DNA from 4 places in the Candidatus Macondimonas diazotrophica genome. Region 2 is predicted to be linked to each of the others. Evidence: predicted binding sites of a transcription regulator. Region 2 holds the regulator's gene; each other region holds the start of a gene.
The links. Region 2 encodes sigma-54, which starts transcription at its own class of promoters, with help from an activator protein. Its sites were predicted from a motif close to TGGCANGNTNCNTGCTT; they were not measured.
Positions count from the first base shown of each region.

Region 1: urtA (urea ABC transporter substrate-binding protein) is a predicted target of sigma-54. The motif match lies at 1,710-1,726, and genes of this name have one in related genera.
Region 3: glnK (P-II family nitrogen regulator) is a predicted target of sigma-54. The motif match lies at 1,171-1,187, and genes of this name have one in related genera.
Region 4: E4680_RS08250 (CmpA/NrtA family ABC transporter substrate-binding protein) is a predicted target of sigma-54. The motif match lies at 985-1,001, and genes of this name have one in related genera.

Region 1 covers NZ_SRIO01000006.1:73,066-76,274, forward strand. The annotation lists gene E4680_RS06180 (sigma-54-dependent Fis family transcriptional regulator) at 1-1,552, shown strand, start outside; gene urtA (urea ABC transporter substrate-binding protein) at 1,771-3,018, shown strand; gene urtB (urea ABC transporter permease subunit UrtB) at 3,087-3,209, shown strand, end outside.
Region 2 covers NZ_SRIO01000002.1:5,121-8,329, reverse strand. The annotation lists gene lptA (lipopolysaccharide transport periplasmic protein LptA) at 1-76, shown strand, start outside; gene lptB (LPS export ABC transporter ATP-binding protein) at 73-801, shown strand; gene E4680_RS01575 (RNA polymerase factor sigma-54) at 876-2,327, shown strand; gene hpf (ribosome hibernation-promoting factor, HPF/YfiA family) at 2,355-2,681, shown strand; gene rapZ (RNase adapter RapZ) at 2,766-3,209, shown strand, end outside.
Region 3 covers NZ_SRIO01000012.1:28,223-31,431, forward strand. The annotation lists gene E4680_RS09600 (YifB family Mg chelatase-like AAA ATPase) at 1-705, opposite strand, end outside; gene E4680_RS09605 (accessory factor UbiK family protein) at 777-1,025, opposite strand; gene glnK (P-II family nitrogen regulator) at 1,265-1,603, shown strand; gene glnK (P-II family nitrogen regulator) at 1,760-2,098, shown strand; gene E4680_RS09620 (ammonium transporter) at 2,142-3,209, shown strand, end outside.
Region 4 covers NZ_SRIO01000009.1:73,111-76,319, reverse strand. The annotation lists gene E4680_RS08255 (alginate export family protein) at 1-820, shown strand, start outside; gene E4680_RS08250 (CmpA/NrtA family ABC transporter substrate-binding protein) at 1,178-2,470, shown strand; gene E4680_RS08245 (CmpA/NrtA family ABC transporter substrate-binding protein) at 2,467-3,209, shown strand, end outside.

The DNA.
Region 1 (3,209 bases), on a different contig from region 2:
GATCCTGGAAATGGCCAAGTTGCAGGAGCGCCGGCTCGACCCGGATAGCATCATCGTCGCCATGTTGCGATTGCTTGCGCAGATGCGCGGTCTGAATGGCGGCCGCGTGAGCGTCCCCGATCCCAGTGGCGTGTATCTCGAAGTTCGTCACAGCTACGGCCTCGACGCGCACCATATGACCTCCGGTGGCTACACCGTTCCCCTCAATCAAGGCGTCACGGGATATGTCATGCGCACCGGCACCATTGGTCTGGTCGCCGACATTCAGAGCGAACCGATCTACTTGACACGCATCACCTCCTGGGACGAACGCTACCTCGGCCCCATCGCCTTTCTGGCGGTTCCGATTTTGGCAGAGGGTCGGCCGATCGCGGTGCTGGCTGCCCAGAAGGATGGCGCCCATCGCCACCGCTTCGACGATGATCTGATGCTGATGCGCATCGCCGCAGCGATGATCGGTCAGATCATGCGCATCGAGCGATTCGTCAGTCAGCGTACGGCTGACCTGGTCACCGAAAATCAGCAGTTGTGGCGGTCCATCCGGCAAAACGGCCTCGCTCACGGGATCATCGGCGAAAGCACGGTGTTGCTCGAAGCGCTGAAACAGGCCGGGCAAGTCGCGCGCAGCGAAGCGCCGGTGATCCTGCTCGGCGAGTCAGGCACCGGTAAGGAAAAGTTTGCGCGGCTCATTCATCAACAGAGCGATCGGCGCGAACGCCCCTTTATCTGCATCAACTGCGCCGCCATCCCCGCTGCTTTGCTGGAATCGGAACTGTTCGGTCATGAAAAAGGCAGCTTTACCGGCGCAGATGCAACCCGCAAGGGAAAAATCGAGGCGGCCGAGGGCGGAACGCTGTTCCTGGATGAAATCGGCGATATGCCGTTGGAGTTGCAAGCCAAACTCCTGCGCGTGCTACAGGATCGGCAGGTCCAGCGCGTGGGCGCGAGTCAAGTGATCCCGGTCGATTTCCGGATTCTCACTGCAACCAACGTCAATTTGCGACAGCTGGTGAACGAGCGACGCTTCCGGCTCGATCTCTACTATCGGCTGAGCGTGGTCCCCATCTATCTGCCGCCGCTGCGTGAGCGCAACGGTGACATCAAGATCCTCGCGCTGCATTTCCTCAACGAACTGAACCATCGCTACGAGCGCAATGTGACCTTGGAAAATGGGGTACTGCGGCGACTCGAATCCTTCGACTGGCCGGGCAACATCCGGCAACTCCAGAATGTCATGGAACGCGCAATCGTGATGGCCGAGGGTCTGATCGTCACGGCGACACAGATCGCGCTCATTTTGCAGGACGAATCCACCGTCCAACTGCATCAGCCGGATCAGACGTCAACGGACGTTCTGCTCTCCGCCCCGCATGGCCTTTCCGCCGATTGTGAGCCGCGACACTACCTCAAGGTTCACCACACCCAGGGCCATGCCATCGAGAAAGCCCTGCGCGATAGTGGGGGTAACCAGAGTGCAGCCGCTCGGCGTTTGGGAATGACCACCCGGCAATTGCGCTACCGGATGAGCAAGCTTGGGATCGATGCGTTATAGGCAGATTGTCGTCCGCCCGGACATTGGCCGGCAAAGCGTGACAATGTCAGTGAGCGCATCCGACCCGTGCATCGAAGTACACCGAAATCGCGCTGCGAACCTTTTAATTTCAGATGGTTGCATATTATACGGTCGTACTTCAAACAAACCATCTCCCTGGCCTGATCCTTGCTCCCGAGGGTTTGTTCGATTGTGGCCACTTGCTCAGGAGATTGCCGATGCGCCTTCACCTTGCCTCTCATCGCTTCATTTCATCCTGTCGATGTCTGGCGCTGATCATCGCGGGTGTGCTGGCTACCGGTGGCCTTGCAGGGGCCGCTGACCATCCGACCGCGAAAGTGAACACCACCAACCTCGCGGTCACGGATCAAGTCGTCAAGGTTGGCATCCTGCATTCGGTCACGGGAACCATGGCGATCAGCGAAACAGGATCGGTAGAAGCCGAGAAACTCGCCATCAAGCAGATCAACGATCTGGGTGGTGTCTTGGGTCGCAAGATCGAGATCATCCAGGAAGACGGTGCCAGCGACTGGCCAACCTTTGCCGAAAAATCTCGCAAGCTGCTGGTCCAGGATCGCGTAGCGACGGTATTCGGTTGCTGGACCTCGGCTTCGCGCAAGGCAGTGTTGCCGGTATTCGAAAAGGAAAACGGCCTGCTCTACTACCCCACGTTCTACGAAGGGCTCGAGCAGTCCAAGAATGTGATCTATACCGGCCAGGAGGCGACCCAGCAGATTCTCGCGGGCCTGGACTGGATCGCCAAGGAAAAGAATGCCAAGACCTTTTATCTGATCGGCTCGGACTACATCTGGCCGCGCACCTCGATGAAGATCGCCCGCAAGCACATCGAGAATGTCCTCAAGGGCAAGGTGGTGGCCGAAGAGTACTTTCCGCTCGGACATACCAACTTCGGCTCGGTCATCAACAAGACGAAGCTCAGGAAGCCCGATGTGATCTACAGCGCGGTGGTCGGCGGCAGCAACGTGGCCTGGTACAAGCAGCTCAAGGCGGCTGGCGTGACGGCGGAAAAGCAGACCTTGCTCACCATATCCGTGACCGAGGATGAGGTCCTGGGCATCGGCGGGGAAAACATGAAGGGCTTCTATTCCGCCATGAAGTACTTTCAGAGCCTCGACAACCCCAACAACCAAAAATTTGTCAAGGCGTTCAAGGAGATGTGGGGTTCGGACAGCGTCATCGGGGACGTGACCCAGGCGGCCTATCTCGGCCCTTGGTTGTGGAAGGCGGCCGTTGAGAAGGCCGGCAGTTTCGACATCGACAAGGTCGTGGCCGCATCACCCGGCCTCGAACTCAACACTGCCCCGGAAGGCTACGTAAAGATTCATCCGAACCACCATCTGTGGAGCAAGCTGCGGGTAGGTCAATGGGACGAGAATGGCCAGGCCAAGGTGGTCTATGAATCGGAACTGATCGAGCCGAATCCTTTCCCGGCCGGCTACCAATAAGCGAATCGAGCGCTCACCGGAGGCCGGGCCTCCGGTGACTGGATTCATCTCGTTCAGGAGCGCATCACATGGCGGGTTACACCTGGTCGGAAATCGGTTCCATCTTGGCCATGCAGGGATTCAGCGGGCTGAGCCTGTTCTGTGTCTTCCTGCTCATGGCGTTGGGGCTGGCCATCATCTTTGGGCAGATG
Region 2 (3,209 bases):
GGGCGAAGCCGGCGGCACCGATCGCGTTCGCATCACGATCCAGCCGCGCACCAGCCAGGATGATGCAACGCCATGAGCTGCGTGCTGGAAGCGGACACCCTCACCAAGCGCTACCGCAACCGCTCGGTGGTCAATGAGGTCTCGCTCCGTGTCCAGGCAGGTGAAGTGGTTGGCCTGCTGGGCCCCAATGGGGCCGGGAAAACGACCATGTTCTACATGATGGCGGGCCTGGTCCGACCGGATCGCGGGCGTATCATGCTGAGTGGCGAGGAAATCTCCGATCTTCCGATCCATTTGCGCGCGCGCCGTGGAATCGGTTATCTGCCCCAGGAAGCCTCGGTCTTCCGCCGGTTGACGGTGGCAGAGAACATTCTGGCGATTCTTGAACTCCGGCCCACGCTATCGGCGACGGATCGCAAGCGACGCTGCCAGTCCCTGCTGGAGGAGTTTCACATTGCGCATCTGCGTGACTCCCAGGGCATGAGCCTCTCGGGTGGCGAAAGGCGACGACTGGAGATCGCCCGCGCCCTGGCCGCCGAACCCAGCTTCATCCTGCTCGATGAGCCTTTTGCGGGCGTCGACCCCATTTCTGTCGTGGACATTCAGCGGATCGTGACCCACCTGCGCGATCGCGAGATCGGGGTCCTCATCACCGATCACAATGTCCGCGAAACACTTCATATTTGCGAGCGCGCCTATATCCTGAGCGAAGGCTCCATCATTGCCCAAGGTGAGCCTGATCAGATCCTGGCCGATAAGACCGTAAGGGAAGTCTACCTGGGCCAAGCATTCCAACTTTGACAGCCTTGCGCCCCACAGCCCCTTCGAGGGAGTAGAATCCGAACAATGATCGCTGCCAACCATTCGTCGTTCCTATGAAACAGACACTGCACCTCAAAATGGGCCAGCGTCTGGCCATGACCCCTCAACTGCAGCAGGCAATCCGCCTGCTCCAACTGTCGTCGATCGAATTGCAACAGGAAATCCAGACCATCCTCGATAACAATCTGATGATCGAGAATGGGTCAGCCGAGGGAAGCGACACGGCCGAGGACGCAGCCAGCGACTACCAGGAGACTGCAGGGGATTCGATGACCGGCCTTGATGCGTCAGCCGAAGCCCCAACCGATGCGCGCGGTGACGACTTAGACCTGGCGTGGGAAGACCCATGGTCGCAGGGCGAGGACACGGTTGCCGGCAGCGGGGAAGCCTGGGACTTCAATCAAACACCCAGTCAGGACGGCGGCGAGCTGCGAGATCATCTGATCTGGCAGATGCGTCTGGGCCACTTTTCCGAAACTGATGAGGCCATAGCGCTTGCCATCATCGACGCCATCAACGATGACGGCTATCTCACCGAGTCGCTCGATGCACTGGTTGGCGAGGTGGGTCCGGACTTGGCCACCGAGCCGGCTGAAATTCTTGCGGTTCTGCAACGGATTCAAGGTTTCGATCCCTTGGGTGTCGGCGCCCGTGACCTGCGCGAAGCGCTGCTGTTGCAGCTCAAGGCGATTCAGCCCAGCGACGTGCTCCCACTTGCGTGCGAGCTGGTCGAACATCACCTGGATCTGTTGGCCAACCGAGATTTCGCCACGCTTCAGCGCCGACTCAAAACGACGGAGGACGGATTGCGAGCGGCGATCGAATTGATCCAGCGCCTCAACCCACGTCCAGGGGCACAGATCTCTCAGAAAACGGCGGGATACGTGATACCCGATGTGATTGTCCGCCGTTCCGGTACGGGTTGGCGAGTCGATCTCAATACGGAAACCACCCCCAAGCTACGCATCAATCGGCTGTATGCCTCCCTCATCAAGCGTGCGGACAGCAGTCGCGACAACGAAACGATGCGTCAGCACCTCCAAGAGGCGCGATGGTTTCTGAAGAGTCTCCAGAGTCGCAACGAAACGCTGTTCAAAGTGGCCTCCAGCATCGTTGAACGCCAACAAGCCTTTTTCGATCACGGTGAAGAAGCCATGCAACCCATGGTGTTGCGCGAAATCGCCGAAGCGGTCGGCATGCACGAAAGCACCATTTCCCGCGTGACCAATCAAAAATACATGCATACCCCACGCGGCATCTTCGAGTTCAAGTACTTCTTTTCCAGCCACGTGACCACCGTCGACGGTGGCGAATGTTCCGCTACTGCGATTCAGGCCATGATCCGCAAGCTCATCGCGGCAGAAAACCCGCGCAAACCGCTGAGCGACAGTAAACTCACAGAGATGTTGCTGGGAAATGGAATCAATGTCGCCCGACGCACGGTTGCCAAGTATCGCGAATCCATGTCCATTCCACCTTCGAACGAACGCAAGCGACTGGTTTGAAGGGGCTGATTACCAAGGGGATGCCAGATGAAAATTGATGTTACCGGCCAGAATATCGAAATCACGACCGCCATCCGTCAATACGCCGCCGAGAAGCTCGAACGCATCCAGCGGCACCTCGATCAACCGCTGGACGCTCATATGGTGTTGCGGGTCGAAAAGGAACGCCATCATGCCGAAGCCAAGATCCCGGTGAACGGCAGCACGCTATTCGCCGATGCCACCAGCGAAGACATGTATGCGGCGATTGACGCCTTGGCCGACAAACTCGACCGCCAGGCGCTGCGTTACAAGGACAAGAATAACGATCACCATCCCCGGGAAGCCCGAAAATCCGAGATTCATAACCAATAGAGCGCCTAGCCCGGTCAAGCCTGCATGCTGCCAGGCTTGACCGCTTCCTTCCCGAGATCGCCACTTCGCAAGGTAACCCCTCTGATGAAGCTTTTGATCCTGAGTGGTTTGTCTGGCGCAGGAAAGAGCGTGGCCTTGCACATGCTGGAAGATCTTGGTCTTTACTGCGTGGACAATCTGCCGCTGTCCTTGCTCGAGGCACTCGTTGAGGATTTCTCCCGGCATGGGGATTTCTCCTCCCAGGGCGTCGCGGTCGGCATCGATGCGCGTTCTCGTGCGCCGGAACTGGACAGCTTCGGCGAATGCCTGGCTCGGTTACGTCGGCGGGGTGTGGATGTCGAGACCATATTCCTTCAAGCCGAACCGGATACGCTGCTCAAACGTTACAGCGAAACCCGGCGGCGTCACCCGTTGAGCAGCACGCAACGGGCGCTGGTCGAGGCCATCGAAGCGGAGCGCAAGCTGCTCAGCCCAATCGCCGAGCAAGCCGATCTGGTGCTGGATACCAGCCTGACCACGATGCACCAG
Region 3 (3,209 bases), on a different contig from region 2:
CAGAATCCCGGGCAGCCGCCGCGCCAGCATCGTCTTGCCTGTCCCCGGCGGCCCGATCATCAACAGGCTATGTTCACCTGCCGCTGCTACTTCCAGGGCGCGCCGAGCGGCGAATTGTCCGCGAACATCGCCCAAATCCTCATCGAACGCCGCTGCAATGCCCTCGTCGAGCATTTCGGGCTGCCGCAGTTCGGTTTCGCCCTTGAGATAGGCACACACCTCGAGCAGGTGACGCGCCGGCCGCAGTGAAAGCCCGGCCACCCGGCAGGCCTCTTCGGCATTGCCCGATGGAAGGATGAGCGTATGCCCCGCGTCCCGGCATGCGATCGCGACCGGCAATGCGGCCCGCGCGGCGCGCAATTCGCCACTCAATGACAACTCGCCGATCACTTCCAGGTTTTCAAGGGCGGCAGCTGGAATCTGGCCGGAAGCCGCCAGAATGCCCAAGGCGATGGCCAGATCGTAGCGACCGCCCTCCTTGGGCAAATCGGCAGGCGCCAGATTGATGGTGATGCGCCGAGCCGGGAACTCGAACCCGTTGTTTTGCAGCGCGGCGCGAACCCGATCACGACTTTCCTTCACCGCGGTCTCGGCCAGACCGACCACCGTAACGGCGGGAAGTCCGTTTGCCAGGTCCACCTCGACCGTAACCGCGGGTGCAAGCAAGCCCGCCTGTGCGCGGGTATGAATGACAGACAGTCCCATTTTCTTTCCCCAAGTCCTTTGGGTGGGTATCGGCGGCATCCTGCCAAGCTGTGAAACCGCGGGCGTCTATCTCACGGCTGAGCACGCTCGAGTGCGGCAACAGTCCGTTCCAGCTCGGTGACCTGCACTCGCAATCGCGCAAGGACCTGTTGCTGAATCTCAAACTCTTCGCGCGTCACCAGATCCAGCCGGGCGAAAGCCGACTGCAGCAGCGCCCTGAAGTTGCGCGCGAGATCGTCCCGCAGCAGACCCGGTCCGGTCGACGCATGTCCGGCCAATTGCTCCGATATCTCGTGAATCCACGCCTGTTGGTTGTTCACGCATCCTCCTTGGGTTCCGCGATGCACCATTTTAGTGCCCCAAAATAGGGCACGCATTCCGTGACGCTCAACTTCACATAGTAGCAATTCACCCCAAATTGCCGCATTTCAATGCTCGCAACGAGTCGTTCCTCCGCCCGAAGCATGGCATGGAACCTGCTTTATGCCTGTGACGATTGGGGCGGATTGTCGGATATCCGTCCGGATTCGCCATTCAACAACCCCCGGAGTCATGACGCATGAAGCTGATTACCGCCATTATCAAACCGTTCAAACTGGACGATGTCCGCGAAGCCCTGTCGGACATCGGTGTACAGGGCATCACGGTAACCGAAGTAAAGGGCTTCGGACGTCAGAAGGGTCACACGGAACTGTATCGCGGCGCTGAATATGTCGTCGATTTCCTCCCGAAGGTCAAAATTGAAATCGCGGTGACCTCCGATCTCGCCGACGCGGTGATCGAAGCCATCAGCAAATCCGCCAATACCGGCAAGATCGGAGACGGCAAGATCTTCGTCTTCGATCTGGAACAGGTGATCCGTATCCGGACGGGTGAAACAGGAGGTGACGCCATCTAACCGATCGACTCGTACGGCTTGCGAACCCGGACTCCCTGCATGACTGCATGGATCCTCCCGGTCCAACCTCGAGTGTGCTGCATATTCCCGACCCGCGTTGCGGTGCTAGACTTCTTGGCCATTTAGGCCCTATCACCCTGCGCAGGAGAGCGATCCATGAAACTGGTGACCGCCATCATCAAACCGTTCCGACTGGATGACGTCCGCCAAGCTTTGGCAGATCTGGGCATTCAGGGAATGACGGTAACCGAAGTGAAAGGCTTCGGACGCCAGAAAGGCCATACGGAACTGTACCGTGGCGCCGAGTACGTGGTCGACTTCCTGCCCAAGGCAAAGATCGAAATCGCTGTTCGTGACGATCTGGTGGATCAGGTGATCGACGCGATCGCCAAGGCCGCCAATACCGGCAAGATCGGCGATGGAAAGATCTTTGTGATAGCAATGGAACAAGCCATCCGCATTCGGACCGGGGAATCGGGTAACGACGCACTCTAGGACAGCCGGGAATGATTTCCTTTCCACCCGTCCAGGAGCAATCATGAATCAAAATCGTCTCCCCTTACTCAGGGCCCTGTCCCTCGCTGGACTGTCCTTGGTGCCGTTTGCTGTCGGCGCTCAGGAGGCAGCCGAAACCCCCACGCTTGACCCGGGCGATACGGCCTGGATGCTCACCGCCACGGCGCTTGTGCTGTTCATGACCATCCCCGGCCTTGCACTGTTCTACGGCGGGATGGTCCGCGCCAAGAATGTCCTGTCCGTCCTGATGCAGTGCTTTGCAATCACCGGGCTGGTCTCGATAATGTGGGTCGTGTTCGGCTATTCCCTGGCCTTCGATACCACGGGAATGGAACAGGGCGTCGTGAATCTCCACTCCTTCGTGGGCGGCTTGTCACGCGCCTTCATGGCCGGACTCACCCGGGAAAGCCTCGTCGGTACCATTCCCGAGTCGGTCTTTGCGACCTTCCAGATGACGTTTGCGATCATCACTCCTGCCCTGATCGTCGGCGCCTTCGCCGAACGCATGAAGTTCTCCGCCATGCTGCTGTTCAGCGCCGTCTGGCTGACCATCGTCTACCTGCCGATTGCCCATATGGTCTGGGGGGGTGACGGTGCGCTGATGTGGGATTGGGGCGTACTGGACTTCGCCGGTGGAACCGTCGTGCACATCAATGCCGGGATCGCGGGTTTCGTCGCCTGTCTGGTACTGGGCAAGCGCAAAGGTTATCCGACGACAGCCATGCCGCCGCACAACCTCACCTACACCCTGATTGGCGCATCGATGCTGTGGGTCGGCTGGTTCGGGTTCAACGCCGGCTCGGCCGTGGCCGCAGATGATTCAGCGGGCATGGCTATGCTGACCACCCAAGTCGCGACCGCCAGCGCAGCGCTTGCCTGGATGTTTGCCGAATGGCTGAGTCATGGTAAGCCGTCCGTGCTGGGTATCGCTTCGGGCGCCGTGGCTGGCCTGGTCGCCGTTACCCCCGCCTCCGGCACCTGCGGCCCGATGGGCGCGTTGCTGCTCGGCCTGATCTCGGGCGCGCTGTGTTTCCTGGCCTCGACACGGCTCAAGCGGGCGTTGGGTTACGACGACTCCCTCGACGTCTTC
Region 4 (3,209 bases), on a different contig from region 2:
CATGAAGCTGGGCCGCCAGCGCCTCATCCTCGACAACGCCCGCTTCGTCGGCAACGTCGGCTGGCGCCAGAATGAGCAGACATTTGACGCCTTCACCATCCAGAACAAGTCGTTGCCCGATACCGTTCTGACCTATGCCTATCTGGACCGGGTCCAGAACATTACCTTCGATGAAGTCGAACTCAGCGCTCACTTGTTCAACGCAGCCTACCAGCTCGCGCCCTGGGCCAAGTTGGTGGGCTATGCCTATCTGCTGGACTACGACCTCGATGCCGGTCCAACCAAAGATACCCAGACGTTGGGTCTGCGTGCACAAGGTGCTGTTCCGGTGGGTTCCGGCAAGTTGCTGTATACGTTTGAGTACGCCGCGCAGAACGACTACGGCGAATCGGATTCGACGGTCGATGCGGATTACTACCTCGCCGAGCTTGGCGGGGTGGTGTCAGGGATCACGATCAAGCTGTCACGTGAAGTGCTCGGCGGAGACGGCACTTACAACTTCCAGACCCCGTTGGCGACCAAGCATGCCTTCAATGGCTGGGCTGACAAATTCCTCGGCGACCTGATTGCAGGGGGGCGTGGCCTGCAGGATAACTTCGTGACGGTCAGCGGTTCGGTGATGGGTGTGACGCTTACTGCCGTGGCGCATGATTTCAAGTCCGATGACGGCAATCTCGACTACGGGACCGAATGGGATCTGTTGGCCACCAAGAAGGTGACGTCCAATCTCTCCCTGACCCTCAAATATGCGGACTATCAGGCAGATGACTTTGCCACCGATACGCAGAAAATCTGGCTGATGGGTGAGTTCAAGTTCTAAAGCGATGCGCACTCCGGATGGCTGATCGGCCATCCGGAACGGCGGTGCACCACGATCGTGCCGCATGGGAATGCATCGCACCAAGTCGGACACAGCGACCGAAAGGGAGAACGCTTCAGTGGGCGTGGGGTCGCATAAGCGACTGATTGTCCATATTTATGGTTTGGCACGATGTGTGCTCGTAGACGAATAAGCGGTTCTCGAACATCCAAAGGCGGGTGAACGGGAAACGACAGCAATTTCGCAATTGCTTGGAGGACAAAGGCGTCCTGGACCCCATGCCCGAGGCAAGGGAATCCAGCGACGTTTTTTTTTGGGTTTTGCATGGGCAATGGGTCACTGAGAGAGGCTGAATCCGTGAGTCGATCACCTGATCGGGATTTGGAACTGCGCTGTGTGAGATTGGGGTTCATTCCGCTCACGGATTGCGCCGTGCTCGTCGCTGCGCGGGAGCAGGGCTTCTTCGCGCGCCACGGACTTGACGTCCGGTTATGTCGCGAACCCTCCTGGGCCAACATTCGCGACAAGGTGGACAGCGGCGCCCTCGATGGCGCGCACATGCTGGCGCCGATGGCCTTGGCCGCCGGGCAAGGGGTGCCTGGTGCGGGCATCCGGCCGATCACCACCGCCTTCAGTCTGGGATTGAACGGCAATGCGATTACCGTTTCCCGGGGACTGTATCAGCGCTTGCAGGAGGCCGATCCCGTCGCCATGGCAACACGCCCGATTACGGCGCGCGCACTGAAGACCGTCATCGCCGCGGATCAGCGGGCCGGGCGACCGCCCCTGACATTCGCCACCGTATTTTCGTTCTCGGCTCATGATCTGCAATTGCGCTATTGGCTGGCTGCGGCCGGAATCGATCCGGATCGGGATGTCCGCCTGGTGGTGATTCCACCGCCTCGCGTGGCTGATCACCTGGAAGCCGGTTTGATCGACGGTTACTGCGTCGGCGAGCCATGGAACAGCCAGGCGGTCGCCAGAGCGAGCGGGTGCATCCTCATCAGCGGCCATGAGTTGTGGAACAACGCGCCAGAGAAGGTGTTGGGAATGACCGAGGCTTGGGCGGATGCCCACCCTCGTACCCACCGCGCCCTGATCATGGCGTTACTCGAGGCGGCAGCATGGCTCGATGACCCCGTCAACCGGCCGCAGGCCGTCGAATGTCTGGCGGATGAAGCCTATGTCGACGTTCCGGCCGAACTGATCGCGCGAGCCATGATCGGCGAAGTGGTCTACGAACCCGGCTCAGCGCCGCGTTCGCAACCGGATTTCCATGTTTTTTCCCGCTATGCCGCGAACTTTCCCTGGCTGTCCCATGCAGTGTGGTTCATGACCCAGATGGTGCGGTGGGGGCTCATCGAGCATCCCGCCGATTGGCTGCAGGCCGCCCGCTGCGTCTACCGTCCGGATCGCTATCGCGAGGCTGCTCAGGAATTAGGGTGGCCCAGCCCGTCGCGGGACACGAAGTTGGAAGGCGAGCACCCGGATCCCTGGACGCTCGCGCAGGCGGGACATTCCCTGATCCTGGGCCCTGACCGGTTCTTCGATGGTCGAGTCTTCGACCCCCAAGCGGCTGATCGCTATCTGGGCAGCTTCGTCCCGTTTCCCGTTTCCGATTCATCTCTCTCTTCACAGGAGTCATCATGATCAGACCGTTTTCCTTGTCGGCCTCGCTCCGGCGTGCCGTCTCCACAGCCGCCATGGCGGCATTCATGCTGGGTACCAGTCTGGCGACCGCCCCCCTGGCGGGCGCCGCTGGCGGTGCACTTGAAAAAGAAGATCTCAAGCTCGGCTTCATCAAACTCACCGATATGGCCCCGCTGGCAATCGCCTATGAAAAGGGGTTCTTCGAGGATGAAGGGCTTTACGTCACGCTGGAGGCGCAAGCCAACTGGAAAATCCTGCTCGATCGGGTGGTGACGGGCGAATTGGACGGCGCGCACATGCTCGCGGGCCAACCGCTAGCCGCAACGATCGGGTTCGGCACGCAGGCCGATATGGTCACGGCATTCAGTATGGACCTCAACGGCAACGGCATCACCGTGTCGAATGCGGTCTGGGAGGAAATGAAGAAGAACGTTCCGATGAAGGACGGTAAGCCGGTGCATCCGATCAAGGCCGATGCGCTCAAGCCAGTGGTTCAGAAGTATCGTGCGGAAGGCAAGCCCTTCAACATGGGCATGGTTTTCCCCGTTTCCACGCACAACTACGAGCTGCGCTACTGGCTGGCCGCCGGCGGAATTCACCCCGGGTACTATGCCCCGTCCAAAGGCGATACGTCGGGTCAGATCAAGGCGGATGTACTGCTGTCGGTGACGCCACCTCCGCAGATGCCGGCCACGCTGGAAGCGGGAACCATCTATGGCTACTGCGTCGGCGAGCCCTG